2 regions of the Romboutsia sp. MSSM.1001216sp_RTP31141st1_G3_RTP31141_220114 genome follow, and region 2 is predicted to be linked to the other one. Evidence: riboswitches for the same ligand, from Rfam matches in the RefSeq annotation. Region 2 holds a riboswitch; the other holds the start of a gene.
What was found. A riboswitch is a leader RNA that binds a small molecule or an ion and turns the genes downstream of it on or off. The one in region 2 is predicted to bind cobalamin.

Region 1 (7,656 bases), on a different contig from region 2:
CATAAATCCCCCTATAGTAATATAAATATTATTGTAAATACAATCATTGAAGTTATAGATGAGGCATACATTATTTTATTTGTTCTAACGATATCTTCCACTTCTATTTCTCTATGTTTATCTCCTATTGTAGGCTTATAGACAGCTTTTCCAAAATAAATATTCGTACCACCTAACTGTACTCCTAAGGCCCCTGCAACTGCACCTTCAGCATAAGCACAATTTGGACTTTTGTGATTTTTTCTATCTCTTATACCAATTTTTAAAGCTTCTTTACAGTTATGCCCTACTAATAAGCTCCCTATAGACATAAGTAATACAGATATCCTAGCTGGTACAAAGTTAGCTATATCATCAATCTTAGCTGATGCAAATCCTAAGTCTTTATACTTTTCATTTTTGTATCCTACTGTTGAGTCCAAAGTATTGACTGCTTTATATGCCATAGCAAGTGGAGCTCCACCTATAAATGCAAAAAACATAGGTGCAATTATTCCATCTACAGTATTTTCAGCTACAGTTTCTACAGTTGCTCTGATTATTTCACCTTCATTTAATTGAGTAGTATCTCTTCCTACTATATAAGATACTTGTATTCTTGCCTTTTCTATATCTCCTGTTTTTAATACATTGTATATTTTGACTGCTTCATCTTTTAAACATTTTGTAGCTAATGTCGTATATATCAGTATTGAATTTGCTACTAAAAAACCTCCTGGTATAAGGCTACTTAGTTTTAATATTAAATAAGTAACTAAATATGTTATACCTACTACTATAAACCATAAGAAAAATCCACCTATTTTTAAATCTTTGTTATTCTTAGCTTTTTTTCTTATTAAACCTTCAGTTTTCTTTATTAATTTACCAATATATCTAACTGGGTGAGGAAATGAATATGGGTCTCCTACTATTAAATCTATTATGTATCCTATATAAATAGATAATATATTCATATTAATTCTTTCCTTCTTCCAAAGAGTTTGACCATTCATGGTTTAAGAAATTTTTTATGCATTCTAAGTTATTGTAAAAATGAGTATGTAAATATGTTGCCAAAGTTTTATGTTTGCTATATCCACCTTCCCATTCATCTACCACTTTTTTATCTCTTTCTTTTCTCATTATATAAGCACATTCCTCATTAGTTTCAAATACGGAGTGGTGGAATTCATGTCCTTTTATAATCTCACCTTTTTTAGATAAGATTGTATCTTTTTTGGACTCTCCATAACAATATCCAAATCTCTTTAATGATTTTGTCATCTCACTAACTCCATTAAATATTCCTACCATATCATATTCATTATTATTTTGGTCTATTAATTTTTCTCCTAGATACATAAGTCCACCACATTCAGCATATATAGGAATTTTATTTGTATGAGCTTCTTTTATAGAACTTCTCATACTTTTATTTGATTCTATTTCTTTTGCAAATATTTCTGGAAACCCTCCACCTATATATATGTAATCTGATTGTGGTACTTTTTCATCTTCTAGTGGACTAAAGTATTTTATATTTAGCCCTAGTTCTTTTAATAATTCTATATTTTCTTTGTAGTAGAAATTAAATGCTTTATCATAGGCTATAGCTATAGTTTTATCTTTTATCTTATTTTCTTTTATAAAGTCTTTTAACTCAAAATTACTACAAACTTCTTCTGTTTCAGCTATTTCTATTATTCTATCTATATTTATATATTTTTCTATTTCATCTGCTAAATTACTAAATTTATTTTTTAGTGAATCAATTTCTACGCTTGGAACTAAACCTAAGTGTCTTGACTCTAATAAAAATTCATCATTAGGTGGGAAGTATCCTAAGACCTCTATCCCACAATATGTTTCAATTGCTTTTTTAATTATTTCGTAGTGAGTCTTAGTTTTTACGTTGTTTACTATTACACCTTTTATGTCTACATCTTTATCAAGTTCCTTGTATCCAAGTACCATGGCTGCACTAGATGCTGCCATAGCTTTTCCATTTATAACTAATATAACTGGTACTTTTAATATCTTCGATGTATGAGAACTTGTACAATTATCTAAGTCTATTCCTATTCCATCATAAAGACCCATAACACCTTCAATCACTGATATATCTGCATCTTTAGATGCAGAATTAAATACATACTTAATTTTTTCATCATCTAGCATATATGAATCTAGGTTTCTGGAGTCTCTACCTGTTATAAATGTATGGTATGATGGATCTATATAATCCGGTCCAACTTTATATGGTTGAACCTTCATACTTCTTTTTGTAAGTGCTTGCATTATACCTAAAGATATTGTTGTTTTTCCTACTCCACTATTAGTTCCTGCGATTAAGATTTTTTTCATATATTTCACCTAACCATCATTTTATTTTTGTATTGTTTATATTTCTTCTTCATGTTCTTCCATTATTTTATATATCTTCTCTATATCTAAATGTTCTCTTAATAAATCAGCTAGTTTATCATATTCATTTTGCTTAAAGGCTTCGAAAGAAGTTACTTTAGTGTCTATTCTTTCAAGGCCTTTTTCTTCTCTTATATTATTTAATAGAGCTCTAGTAAAATCTATTTCATCAAATATTCCATGTAAATAAGTTCCTACTACATTACCTTCTTTATTTACACTTCCTTCTAGGTAGCTTACGTCTTCTCCTAATTTATTGTTTATTTCATTTAGGTTATATACTTCTTTACCTATATCACTTATTCCCATATGAATTTCATAACCTTTTACTTTCATTCCTGATAAATTTGCTAAATATCCATTTAAATTTTTACATATAGTGGCATTCACTTGTGTAGTTGTTTTTTCTTTTTCAAATGTAGTTTCTATATCTAAAAGTCCTATACCATCTATTTCTTCAATTTCGCCTTCTACATGGTAAGGGTCTTTTAATTTCTTGCCTAACATTTGATATCCACCACATATCCCAAATACTAACTTTCCTTTTTTCTGTAAATCTTTTATTTGTTCCTCTAGACCACTTTCCCTTATATACTTAAGGTCATCTATAGTACTTTTACTTCCAGGAAGTATTATCATATCTGGATTTGAAAGAGTCTCTCCATAATCAACATACCTAATACTCACATCTTCTTGAGTCTCAAATATATTAAAATCTGTGAAATTAGATATATGAGGTGTTCTAATTATCTCAATATGTATATCACTCTTTTTCATTTTAGTTTTAAATCTAGTTGTTACACTGTCTTCATCTTCTATTTTTATATCACTATATGGCACTACTCCAAGGACAGGAACCTTTATTATTTCTTCAAGCATTTTTATGCCATCATATAAAAGTTCTTTTCTTCCTCTAAATTTATTTATTATTACACCTTTGACTCTTTTTCTTTCCTCTTCACTTAGTAAAAGCATCGTACCTGCTAGTGATGCGAAAACTCCACCTCTATCGATATCCCCCACTATTATTACAGGAGCATCTGCGATTTCTGCCATACCCATATTAGCAATGTCATGTTCTCTTAAGTTTATTTCTGCTGTACTACCTGCCCCCTCCATAACAACAACATCATAGTTCTCACTAAACTGATTAAATATAGTTTTAAGTTCTTTAGCAAGTATTGGCTTATAATCATGGTATTCTGATGATGATATATCATCTCTAACTTTACCCCTTACTATAACTTGGCATCTATGATTACCTGATGGTTTTAGAAGTACTGGATTCATATCTGCAATTGGCTCTATTCCACAAGCTTCCGCCTGAAATACTTGTGCTCTTCCCATTTCTAAACCTTCTTTTGTTATAAAAGAATTTAACGCCATATTTTGAGATTTAAATGGTGCTACGCTATATCCATCTTGTTTGAAAATCCTACATAAACCAGCTGTTAATATACTTTTACCAACATTTGATGCTGTACCTTGTAACATTATCTTTTTTCCCATAAGATTCTCCTTATATTACTTAATTTGATTTCCTTATAATCAAAAAAGCCCTAACTCTTAAGAGTTAAGGCTTTTATTCTAATGCTAATATATTATATACCTGTTTCATATGTTTTGTAACATATCAAACTATATAGCATGTAACAAAATATAACTATTTAATCTTTACTATATACTTAAACTATATAATACTAAATCTTATTGTATTAATCTAAAATACACTTTATGTATTTATGATTAATATGTAGATTTCATAATAGATTTATTTATTATAATTTAAGTTTTAACAAAGTATAATTTATCTGCTAATATGCATATACTCTGATGTTTTATTATAGGTACATACTTTATAAGCGATAGTTATATTTTATCTGAATAAAAATCCCTCACCCCGGAGATTTTATAATTAATTAATTTAGGCAGGTATCCTGGCTCAATTTCATCCTACTCCTACTCCTTCCCATCCAAAGGACAGTGGCAAATTGTAGTTTCGTCAATATTACAGTAGCGGGGGCTGCAAAGGCTTTTAACCTTTTTCCCTATTAATCTTGTAGAACCTAAGTTAATATACTATTTGATTTTAATTATTTATAAAACTTGTGTTATTCATACTATCTATGACTGCAAATCCATCTTCTACTTCTAAAATACTTACTGATGCATTATCTATTTTAAAATTCCAATGGTATTTGTAGCTTCCTGATACTAAATAACTTATTATGTTCCTTATAGTTCCTCCATGAGAACATATAAGTATTGTTTTGCCTTTATCCATATTTATAATTTCTTTAACCTCATTTGATACTCTTATAAATGAATCAATAAGACTTTCACCATTTGGATATCTGTACTCATATCCTTTTTCTATCATCGAGTTAAATTCTTCTGGATAATTCTTTTTTATGTCATCAAAAGTAATCCCCTCAAAATCCCCAAAACTAATTTCTTTCAATGTTTCTTTTTCTATTATTTCTATCCCTTTTTTCTTTGCAACATCTTTTACAGTATCTTTTGTTCTTGAAGATGTTGTTGTGTATATCTTATCTATATGTATACCATCTAAGTATTTGGTTAATTTCTCTATTTGCTTAATTCCAACTTCACTAACTACACTGTCTATATGTCCTGATAATCTTTTACTTTGATTATCTATAGTCAATGCATGTCTTACTAAAACTAATTTAGTCATTATAGTATCACCTCTTTTAAGGTTACCCTATTATAAGATATATGTAAAGTAAATATATAACTTCTCCAAGTTCTATACTACACCCTAATATATCTCCTGTAACTCCATCAATTTTTTTGTATATATGATTTTTAAATAATTGATTAAATAAAATAACAACTATTATAGATGCTAATATAGGCAACGTTATTGAAGATTTAAATACAAATTTGGCTACTAATATAATCAATGCCATCGTATATAGTATTGCAGTTAAAAACATTGATGTAGTTGCCTTACCTATAAATAAATTCCCCATTCCTTTCTCTCTTGGTGTAACAGTTTTGTAAGTTAATCTTATTACTCCAAGTCTACCTATAACAGGCATAAATATTATAGTCCACATTAAATTATTGTTTATTAAGCTATATATAAAACCTATCTTAAGTAAAATTAAAAATACTATAGCCAATAATGAATTTGTCCCAAGTCTTGAATCTTTCATTATTTCTAGCATTTTTTCCTTATCCCTATAACTATATATAGCATCAAATGTATCTCCCAATCCATCAATATGTAACCCCCCTGTCAATATAACAGAACCTAAGGTTACCAATATTGATGTTATAAATGGGTCAAATAATATGTTTGATACAGTACCAATTATAAATAATAAAATACCTAATACAAACCCTACCAATGGAAAGTATGTTATAGTTTTATGAAATTCATCATCAAATCCTACATCTATATTTATTGGTATTCTAGTCATAAACTGAAGTATTGATATAAATCTTTTCATAATTATCCCTTAATTTTCATAGGTATTGAACTAACTACAAAATAGACTTCGTCACTTTGGGCTGCTATTTGTTGATTTATTCTACCTACTATATCCGTATATACTCTACTAAGTTTATTAGCAGGAACTACTGCCATTCCTAATTCATTAGTAACAGCAACAAAATAAAGTTCTGTTTTTCTTATCTCTTCTATCAGTTTATTAACTTGATCTTTTATGTACTTTTCTAATTCATTTATCTCATCTTGTGTTGCATTTTCAATATATATATCATGTGTAAACATTAAATTATTCACTAATAAAGTTACACAATCTAATATAACTGTTTTGTGAGATTTAGATATATCCTCAATTATAGAATATATATCCTTATATATTTCATATGTTTTCCAGCTTTGTGGTCTACTTTCCTTATGTTTTTTTACCCTATCTTTCATCTCATCATCAAAGGGTATCGATGTTGCAATATATGCAGTATTGTTATTTCTGTCTTTACATAATTGTTCTGCAAAACTACTTTTTCCTGATCTTGCTCCACCAGTTACTAGTATAACTTTGCTCATACTTATCTCCTTATTGCTTTTTCTATCTTCCCATATCTATCTCATCAAATGTCGCCATATTTGTATATGTATAATTTGATGCTTCAATTATATTAAATGCAAGTGCTGCACCACTACCTTCTCCTAATCTCATATCCATATTTAATACAGTACTTAAATTTAGCATATCTAGTGCTTTTTGTGTACCTGGCTCTGCTGATGTATGAGATGCTATCATATATTCCCTAGTTTTTGGATTTAGAATGTAGGCTAAAAGAGCAGCTGCATAAGATATAAATCCATCTAATACAACAGGAACATTTCTAGCACTACATGCCAATATAACTCCTGCCATAGAACCTATCTCAAATCCACCAACCTTTGATAATACATCTATAGCATCTTCTCTATTTGGCTTATTTAGTTCTATAGCTTTTCTTATAGTATCAGCTTTATGTTTTATTCTATCTTTTTTAAGTCCAGCTCCCATTCCTGTAACTTCTGCTGGATCACATCCATCTATTACAGATATTATAGCACTACTTGGTGTAGTGTTACATATACCCATTTCACCTATTCCTATAAGCTTATAACCATTATCTATACACTCATTTGCTGCTTCTATCCCTATTTCTATGGATTTTATAGCTTCATCTCTACTCATTGCAGGTCCCTTAGCCATATTAGATGTAGATTTTCTTATCTTTTTATCAATCACACCATCTAGTTTATGGTCACAATTTATACCAACATCTATAGCTATTACATCTGCTCCTACAAATTTACTTATAACTCCTACTCCATTTAATCCTTTTGTAAAGTTTGGGAATTGAAGATAAGTTATACTTTGAGGGTCTGGAGCTACACCTTCTTCATAAACACCATGATCTCCAGCAAATGCTATAATAGCTTTTTTAGATGTATCAAGCTCTTTTTTTCTATATATCCCAGCTAATTGCATACAAATTTCTTCCATCTTACCTAAACTTCCAACTGGCTTTATAAGTCTATCTAGTCTTTTTTTAGCTTCATCCATAGATTCTCTATCTAGTAAATCTATATTATTTAATACATAATCTAGTGAATTCATATATATCATCTCGTTTCTTTGAAAATAATTTACCTAGCCAGTAAGGCTAGGTTTAGTGAAAAACCTCTCCAAAATTCATATATATTTTACATATAAATAAACTATTCTACATGGCATTTATATATCCTTCATATCATAT
Region 2 (7,656 bases):
TAGCTATGGGACATAACTATGGTGTAGGATATATTGGTGCTCCATTTATAGGAATATTTGCTATGGTTGTATTTTGCATAATGACTGGTGCTATATTTAATTATATAACTATAAAAACTAAAAGCTGTATTCCAGCTACTTTTGCTCATGGTAGTTTAAATGGTTTTGCATCAGCGGGCGTTATATTCTTATCTATACCTAATCCTAACATGTTTATAGGTCCCGCTCCTGTTGGCATTATTGGAGGGTTCTTCTTTATAGTAGTTGGTGCTATATGTTTATTAAAAACTAAGAAATTAGATGAAGAAAATATAGAAACTAAAACAAAAGCTTAGTTTATAAGTTTATAATAAAAGAGTAAGTTAAGTTATATAATAAATAACCTAGCTTACTCTTTATATTTATATTAAATATTTTATTTCTTATATGAAAATATAAATATTTGTAATAAATAGTTCTACTATTAAGTAATAATTAACTATATTTTTTATTCTAAACTTTTTATAAGTTCTATATTATACCTTTCTATATCATTTAAATCTTCTATATTTCCAGAAAAAGTACTATCTGGGTAATACCAAGGCATAGAGTTAAAATAGTTGTTGTATACATCATTTTTAAATATATATCCATACCTTGCAAATATCTCATTCCTTATATATCCAAGCTGACTTTTATTATAATTTAATAATTCTTCCTTACTTAAGTATCTTATATGACTATCTGGTATTATAAAATAACTCTCATCATTTCCATAAGCGCTATCATAATTATAGGCAAAATGATTATTTTCTACTATATATACAGTTTCTTTTTCTTTAGTTTCTTCTTTAGCCTTATCCAGTTTTTCTTCTTTTTCTCTTTCACTCGCTTCATTTTCTATAGCTACTAAGTCTTCATAGTACTCAAAAGTTTCTATATCATAATTATAATCTTTAGCTAGATCTAAATACTTTCTTGTAGTTTTGTAATTTTCTTTATTAAAATTTTCCTTAGCTTTTTGAATGTATACATTTAGATACATGCTATTTAAGTCATCCTTTTTAACTATACCTTTTAACTTACTAAGTTCCATTTCTGAATTTTCACTTTCCTCTATTTTGCTTTCTAGCTTTTGTACTACTTCATCAGAATATTTTGCATCTAGGGCTTTTATGTAGTAGTTTATAGCTTTACTTTGATTTTCACCATCCCCCTTTTTTATATAATAACTTTGTACTATATTATCTTTTAGTGAAAATACTACTAAAGCTATTACTACAAGTATAAATACTACTATCATTATTATGTTTTTTAGATTGTTTTTCTTAAGATCATCTTTTAAAGTGTCATATCCACATTTATTGCAAAATCTTTGGTCTTTATCTAAATGATTATTACAATTTTTACAAGTTTTCATATTCCCTCCTATATGATTTACTTTTTAAGTACACTATATCACTTTATATTTATATGATGTTTATTATACATTATTGCTTGTCAGCACTATCTTTGATTTTTCTATTGATTTATTAATAGTTGAAGTTATATATATTTTTTCCTAGAGAATAAAAAATAGCTATCTATACAGATAGCTATTTTAAGCAATATAATAAGTCATTATGAAACAACTAAAGCAAATTTTATTAAATATTTTTATTTATATATATTTTCAAAGCTTTTATTCCTAAAAATAATGCATATATAAGCATTATCCATAACACCAAACATATAATCATAGGTATAATACCAATAAGCATCATAGAAAAGTTATTCATAAAACACCATCCTTTTAAATACTTTTTATTAGTATAACCTACTCTTTTTTTTAATACTCCTCTAAGAATAAAGTTTTACTTCCACCTTCACTTCCACTTCCTATCATAAGTGAGTTTGATGAAGTTCTAAACTTATAAAAACTTACATTGTAGTTTATTATAGGGTGCTTTATATCAAATATCTTTTCATCTAAACTAAGTCCCTTTGGTATTTTAAATACTATATCTTTGCTTTCACCTGAATCTATCCCCATCTTATGATTTTCTTCAAACCTATCTTCTTCACGACCTACAATTCTTACATCACTTGGACTTATTCCTCCGAATTCTTCCATAAATTTTTCTGTATGGTCAAATGAAAGCTCTGTATCATATAAACTAGCTATATCTTTTGAATTATTAGTTATCTTTATAGTTAATATATAGCTATATTTATCTTCTTTATAATTTTTAAATTCTATTTTTAGTCTTTCTTCAAAATCATCATAAGAGTAATCATTTATATCCTTAACATAAAATACACTAAATACTATTAAAACTATTATAGGTATTAATACTATAGTACTTGCTTTTATAAACTTTTTATTCATATTGTCCCCCTTAAAGTGCTACTTCTTTTTTATTGTATATTTTAGTAGATATATACATAGATATTATGTAAATAACTACACAAACACCACTTATAATAAGTAGCTTAGGATCACTTATAATCAAATTTTCTTGTCCCTCTATATGTATATCAGCCCTTGGCTTTAGTGTTATATATAAGCTAGATACAAGTATAATACCCATTACTAAATTTATAGGTATATAAGATTTTTTGTATCCATATTTAAACATTATAGGAAATGATACAGATACTAGTATAAGTAATATATTTAAAGTACTTAACATTGTTTGAGTGTACATTAAATCTATATAAAATATATGCTTTAATATTTTTGAATAAAAATAAGTAAATAATATAGATAATACTATAATTAATGTAGATACTATATATTTACTATACACTATATCTTCTTTATCTATTGGCATACTATTAAAAAAATAATCACATTTATTAGCTTCATCTAAATAAAAGCTTCTAAATATAAACATATAACTTAAAAATAATGGAATTGCTACACTAGATAATCCCATTAATATAGATGAAAATATAAAAAGCCCTACTACTAACTTTATAATGGTTTTAGTATCTGTCATAAAACATGCCCTTAAATCTTTTTTTATAATATTAATCATTTTAATCTCTCCCCATAAAATATATAATATCTTCTATAGTTGCTATACTTATATTATTAGTAGTTTCGTATCCACTTTCTATAAATAGCCCCTGACTATAGTAATTTTTGTCTTCTCTTTTTATAAAATTTATATTACTATCATCTAATTCTTTTTTACTTCCTTTTATTACCTTGTAGTTTTCTTTTATATATTCACTACTTTCACTTAATACTAATTTCCCATTTTTTATAAGTGTTATATAATCTGCACATTGTTCTAAATCAGTTAATATATGTGTCGAAAATATAGCACATTTATCTCCACTTTCTAATTCTTCTTGAATTATACTTATCATTTCTTTTCTAAATATAGGGTCAAGTCCACTACTTGGCTCGTCAAGTACTAGTAACTTAGCATTATGACTTAGTGCATTTGCTAGCATTAATTTTATACTTTGCCCTTTTGATAAGTTTTTTATTTTAGTGTCTTTATCTATTTTAAATTTTTCTAAATAATTATCAAATTTGTTATTTTCAAAGTTTTTGTAAAAACTTTTAACTATATTTTTAAATTCTTTAACCTTAAGATGTTCATAAAAATATAATTCATCATATACAAATCCTACTTCTTCTTTAAATTTTTTAGAAATTTTATTTATATCTTCTCCCATATAATATATATTTCCACTATCCACATTAAGTAAATTCATTATTAATTTTATAATAGTAGTTTTTCCACTACCATTATGACCAATAAGTCCCATAATATATCCCTTTTTTAATTCAAAAGATATATCTTCTAACTTAAATTTACCAAAGTCTTTGCTCACCTTTTCTAGTCTTAACATATTACTCCCCCTCGTATAGACTCTCTAATATTTCTATTAATTCACTTTTTGATAAACCCATCATTTTAGATAGGTTTATAGATTCTTCTAACTTTTCTTCTATCTCTCTCATTTTAGCTTCATATACTAGTTCTTTATTAAAAGAAGATACGTAACAGCCTTTTCCCGGTACGGTGTTTATAAGTCCTAGTTTTTCTAATTCTTCATAAGCTCTTTTAGTAGTTATAAAACTTATTCCTAAATCTTTAGCTAATGCTCTTATAGATGGTAGAGCTTTTCCTTCTTCTAAAGTACCACTTAATATGTTCTTCTTTATATGATTTACTATTTGCATATATATAGGTAAATCAGAAGCATTTGAAATTATTATATTCATTTTATCTCCTTTCTGTATAATATGTATATACTGTATATATACATATTATACAGTTAGTTTGTGCTTAGTCAATAAATTTTAAATAAATATTATTTATAAATCTATATATTTTAAGATTTAATTAAATTTTTTAATATTTTTTTATAAAAAATAGAGGAATATAATAAAAGTTGTAGTATTATATAAATATGTGATAAATTAAAAATTTGTATTTTAGGTTTTTTTAATTAAAATTAATAGGGAAAGAGGTTAGATTCCTCTGCAGCCCCCGCTACTGTAAAGCTGATGAAACTTTCAAAACCACTGTAATTTATTATGGGAAGGGAAAGTAGTAAAGTGAAGCTAAGCCAGGAGACCTGCCTATAATACTTAAATTATATTCTTCGGGGTGAAGGAAAATAATAAAGAATAATACCTTATTTTTAATAAATAGGTATTAATTAGAAAGTTATTTAAATCCTAATCCAATGATTAGGATTTTTTAGTTCGTGACAAAATCTATTTAATTTTGAATGTATATAGTTTTGATAACTTAATTTAAAATTAAATATATCTAATCAAACTAATCTAATTTTTGATTATGAATAATATAAATTTTAGACATCTAGTTAAAGCAAATCAAATTTCGTCTTTACCCATTATATACTTACATTAATTTATCACATAAAAATTTAATAAACTTTGAAAGTGAGGTATAAAGATGAATTTTTTACCACTATCATTAGTAGCAGGTGTGCTACTTATCATTTTAAATCCATTAAATGCTAGTGCTATGCATATTATGGAGGGTTATTTACCCGCAAAATGGTCTATACTTTGGACAATAGTATTTATTCCATTTTTCATATATGGGTTAAAATCTATTAATACCATAGTAAAACAAGATCCTAAAAAGAAGGTTTTATTAGCCTTAGCAGGGGCTTTTGTATTTGTGTTATCAGCACTAAAAATACCGTCTTTAACAGGTAGTTGTTCACATCCTACAGGAGTAGGACTTGGTGCAATATTATTTGGACCAGCTGTTATGGCAGTAATAGGAACAATAGCTTTATTATTCCAAGCATTATTACTTGCACATGGAGGATTAACTACTTTAGGTGCTAATGCATTTTCAATGGCAATAGTTGGACCAATAGTATCCTATTTAATATTTAAATTTTGTAGAAAAAGAAATGTAAATGTTGGAATGAGTGTATTTTTAGCAGCAGCCTTAGGTGATTTAGCTACATATACAGTAACAGCAACTCAACTAGCACTAGCCTTCCCTGATCCTAGTGGAGGAGTTATGATGTCTTTAGTTAAATTTTTAGGAGTATTTTTCACGACTCAGATACCAATAGCTATAGCAGAAGGATTATTAACTACTTTAGTATATAATTTAATAACACAAAATGAAGAAGGAGTTGAAATTAATGAGTACAAATTCTAAAACTAAAAACAAACTTAGAAATAAAAATTTAATATTATTAGCTTTAACCATAATACTTATAATAACTCCTTTATTATTAAATTCATCAGCTGAATATGGTGGTGCTGATGGAGAGGCAGAGGGCCTAATAACAGAGATAAATCCGGATTATAAACCTTGGTTTAGTAGCTTATACGAGCCACCTAGTGGAGAAATAGAGAGCTTACTATTCTCTACACAAGCAGCTATAGGAGCTGGATTTATAGGCTACTATCTAGGAAGAAAAAAAGGTGAAAAAAAATAAATGCTGGAAATTGATAAATGTGCATATACAAATGCTTTAAGAAATACTAACCCTATGGCTAAATTGCTTATTAGCTTTTTAGCCTTAACTATTTCTGTAATTATAAATAATATAATGCTTCATTTTTTGGTAATGTTAATAGTAAGCTTTTTAATCATTTTTATAGCAAAAGTTAATATTAAACTATATATAAAATGTTTAAGGATACCTATATATTTTTTAATTATAGGAACTATACTTAATATGATTAACATATCATTTGAAAATCAAGGCTTTATATTTAACATCAAAGTTTTTAACTTATATATAGGAACAACTTTATTTTCAGTTAAAAACTCAATTTATATATTACTAAGAGCTATAAGTTCAGTTATATCTATTTATTTTTTAATACTTACTACACCATTTAACCAATTAATAATTATATTAAAAAAATTACATATCCCAGATACATTAGTAGAACTTATGGTTTTGACATATAGATTCATATTCATATTTTTAGAAGAAATAAAAGATATTTATAAATCTCAAGAATTAAGATTTGGTTATATAAATCTAAAAAATTCTTATAACTCAACAGCACTACTTATAAAAATCTTATTCTTTAGAATGATGAGAAAATATGAAGATATGAGTATAACCTTAGATATGAAGTTGTATGATGGGAAATTTCATATATAGGAGATTATCATGTTTAAGGTAAATAATTTAACATATAAATATGAAAAAGAAAATAAAGCAATAAACAATATAAATTTAGATTTTTCAAAAGGAAATATGATTGGGATAATTGGAGCTAATGGTTCTGGTAAGTCTACTTTATTTATGAATCTAGTAGGTATATTAAAGCCCTCTGAAGGAAGTATATTTTATAACAATAAAGAACTTTCATATAAAAAGAAAGATTTGTACAATTTAAGAAAAGAAGTAGGTATAGTATTTCAAGATCCAGATAAGCAAATATTTTATTCAAGAGTATATGATGATGTTGCTTTTTCACTAAGAAATATAGGTGTACCTGAAGATAAAATAAAAGAAAAAGTACATAATGCATTAAAATTAGTCAATGCTTTAGATTTAATAGATAAACCAGTCCACTTTTTAAGTTATGGTCAGAAAAAAAGAGTAGCTATAGCTTCTGTTATAGCTATGGAAAATAAAGTGGTTCTTTTAGATGAACCTACAGCAGGACTTGACCCTAAAAGCACAAAAGCTATAGTAAATATTTTAAAAAATTTATGCGATAATGGAATTAAAGTAGTTATTTCAAGTCATGATATGGATTTAATATATGAGATTTGTGATTATATATATGTTTTAAATAAAGGTAGTATTGTTATTGAAGGTAATTGTATGGAAGTTTTTAAAGAAGCTAAGATTATTGAGGAAGTAGGATTAAATATCCCTTGGCTTGTAAAAGTTCATAAAAATATGAATCTGCCTTTATTCAAAAAAGAAGAAGATTTGTATAATTACTTTAATCAATGTGTAAATACTAATCAACTTACATCTCTTGTATAACATGTTTTATTTTAAACTTAATAAATAATTAAATGCTGGATAAGGCCCATTACCTTATCCAGCATTTTTATTATTTAATATTTTTATCTATTGTACTTACTATATACTCTCTATTAAAAGTAAAGTATTTAACTAGCCCATCATAAAACATATAAGAAATATTTAACATACCTTGAATATTTTCTAAGTTTTTATCAAACTCTTCTTTGCTTAAGTATC

Region 1: linked by a shared signal. The riboswitch ahead of ABCP60_RS14085 (cobyric acid synthase) and the one ahead of ABCP60_RS03715 (energy-coupling factor ABC transporter permease) in region 2 are both predicted to bind cobalamin.

The regions. Positions count from the first base shown of each region.
Region 1 is NZ_JBCIUO010000018.1:2,806-10,461, reverse strand. Features, by position in the region: gene ABCP60_RS14100 (aminotransferase class I/II-fold pyridoxal phosphate-dependent enzyme) at 1-3, opposite strand, end outside; gene cbiB (adenosylcobinamide-phosphate synthase CbiB) at 12-956, opposite strand; gene ABCP60_RS14090 (cobyrinate a,c-diamide synthase) at 958-2,346, opposite strand; gene ABCP60_RS14085 (cobyric acid synthase) at 2,383-3,915, opposite strand; cobalamin riboswitch at 4,316-4,491, opposite strand; gene ABCP60_RS14080 (histidine phosphatase family protein) at 4,496-5,104, opposite strand; gene cobS (adenosylcobinamide-GDP ribazoletransferase) at 5,127-5,885, opposite strand; gene cobU (bifunctional adenosylcobinamide kinase/adenosylcobinamide-phosphate guanylyltransferase) at 5,888-6,448, opposite strand; gene cobT (nicotinate-nucleotide--dimethylbenzimidazole phosphoribosyltransferase) at 6,471-7,517, opposite strand.
Region 2 is NZ_JBCIUO010000001.1:739,913-747,568, reverse strand. Features, by position in the region: gene ABCP60_RS03750 (CPBP family intramembrane glutamic endopeptidase) at 1-335, shown strand, start outside; gene ABCP60_RS03745 (YARHG domain-containing protein) at 488-1,399, opposite strand; gene ABCP60_RS03740 (hypothetical protein) at 1,626-1,757, opposite strand; gene ABCP60_RS03735 (hypothetical protein) at 1,808-2,347, opposite strand; gene ABCP60_RS03730 (ABC-2 transporter permease) at 2,358-2,999, opposite strand; gene ABCP60_RS03725 (ABC transporter ATP-binding protein) at 3,001-3,828, opposite strand; gene ABCP60_RS03720 (GntR family transcriptional regulator) at 3,830-4,204, opposite strand; cobalamin riboswitch at 4,403-4,583, shown strand; gene ABCP60_RS03715 (energy-coupling factor ABC transporter permease) at 4,905-5,633, shown strand; gene ABCP60_RS03710 (energy-coupling factor ABC transporter substrate-binding protein) at 5,617-5,916, shown strand; gene cbiQ (cobalt ECF transporter T component CbiQ) at 5,917-6,597, shown strand; gene ABCP60_RS03700 (ATP-binding cassette domain-containing protein) at 6,607-7,437, shown strand; gene ABCP60_RS03695 (hypothetical protein) at 7,508-7,656, opposite strand, start outside.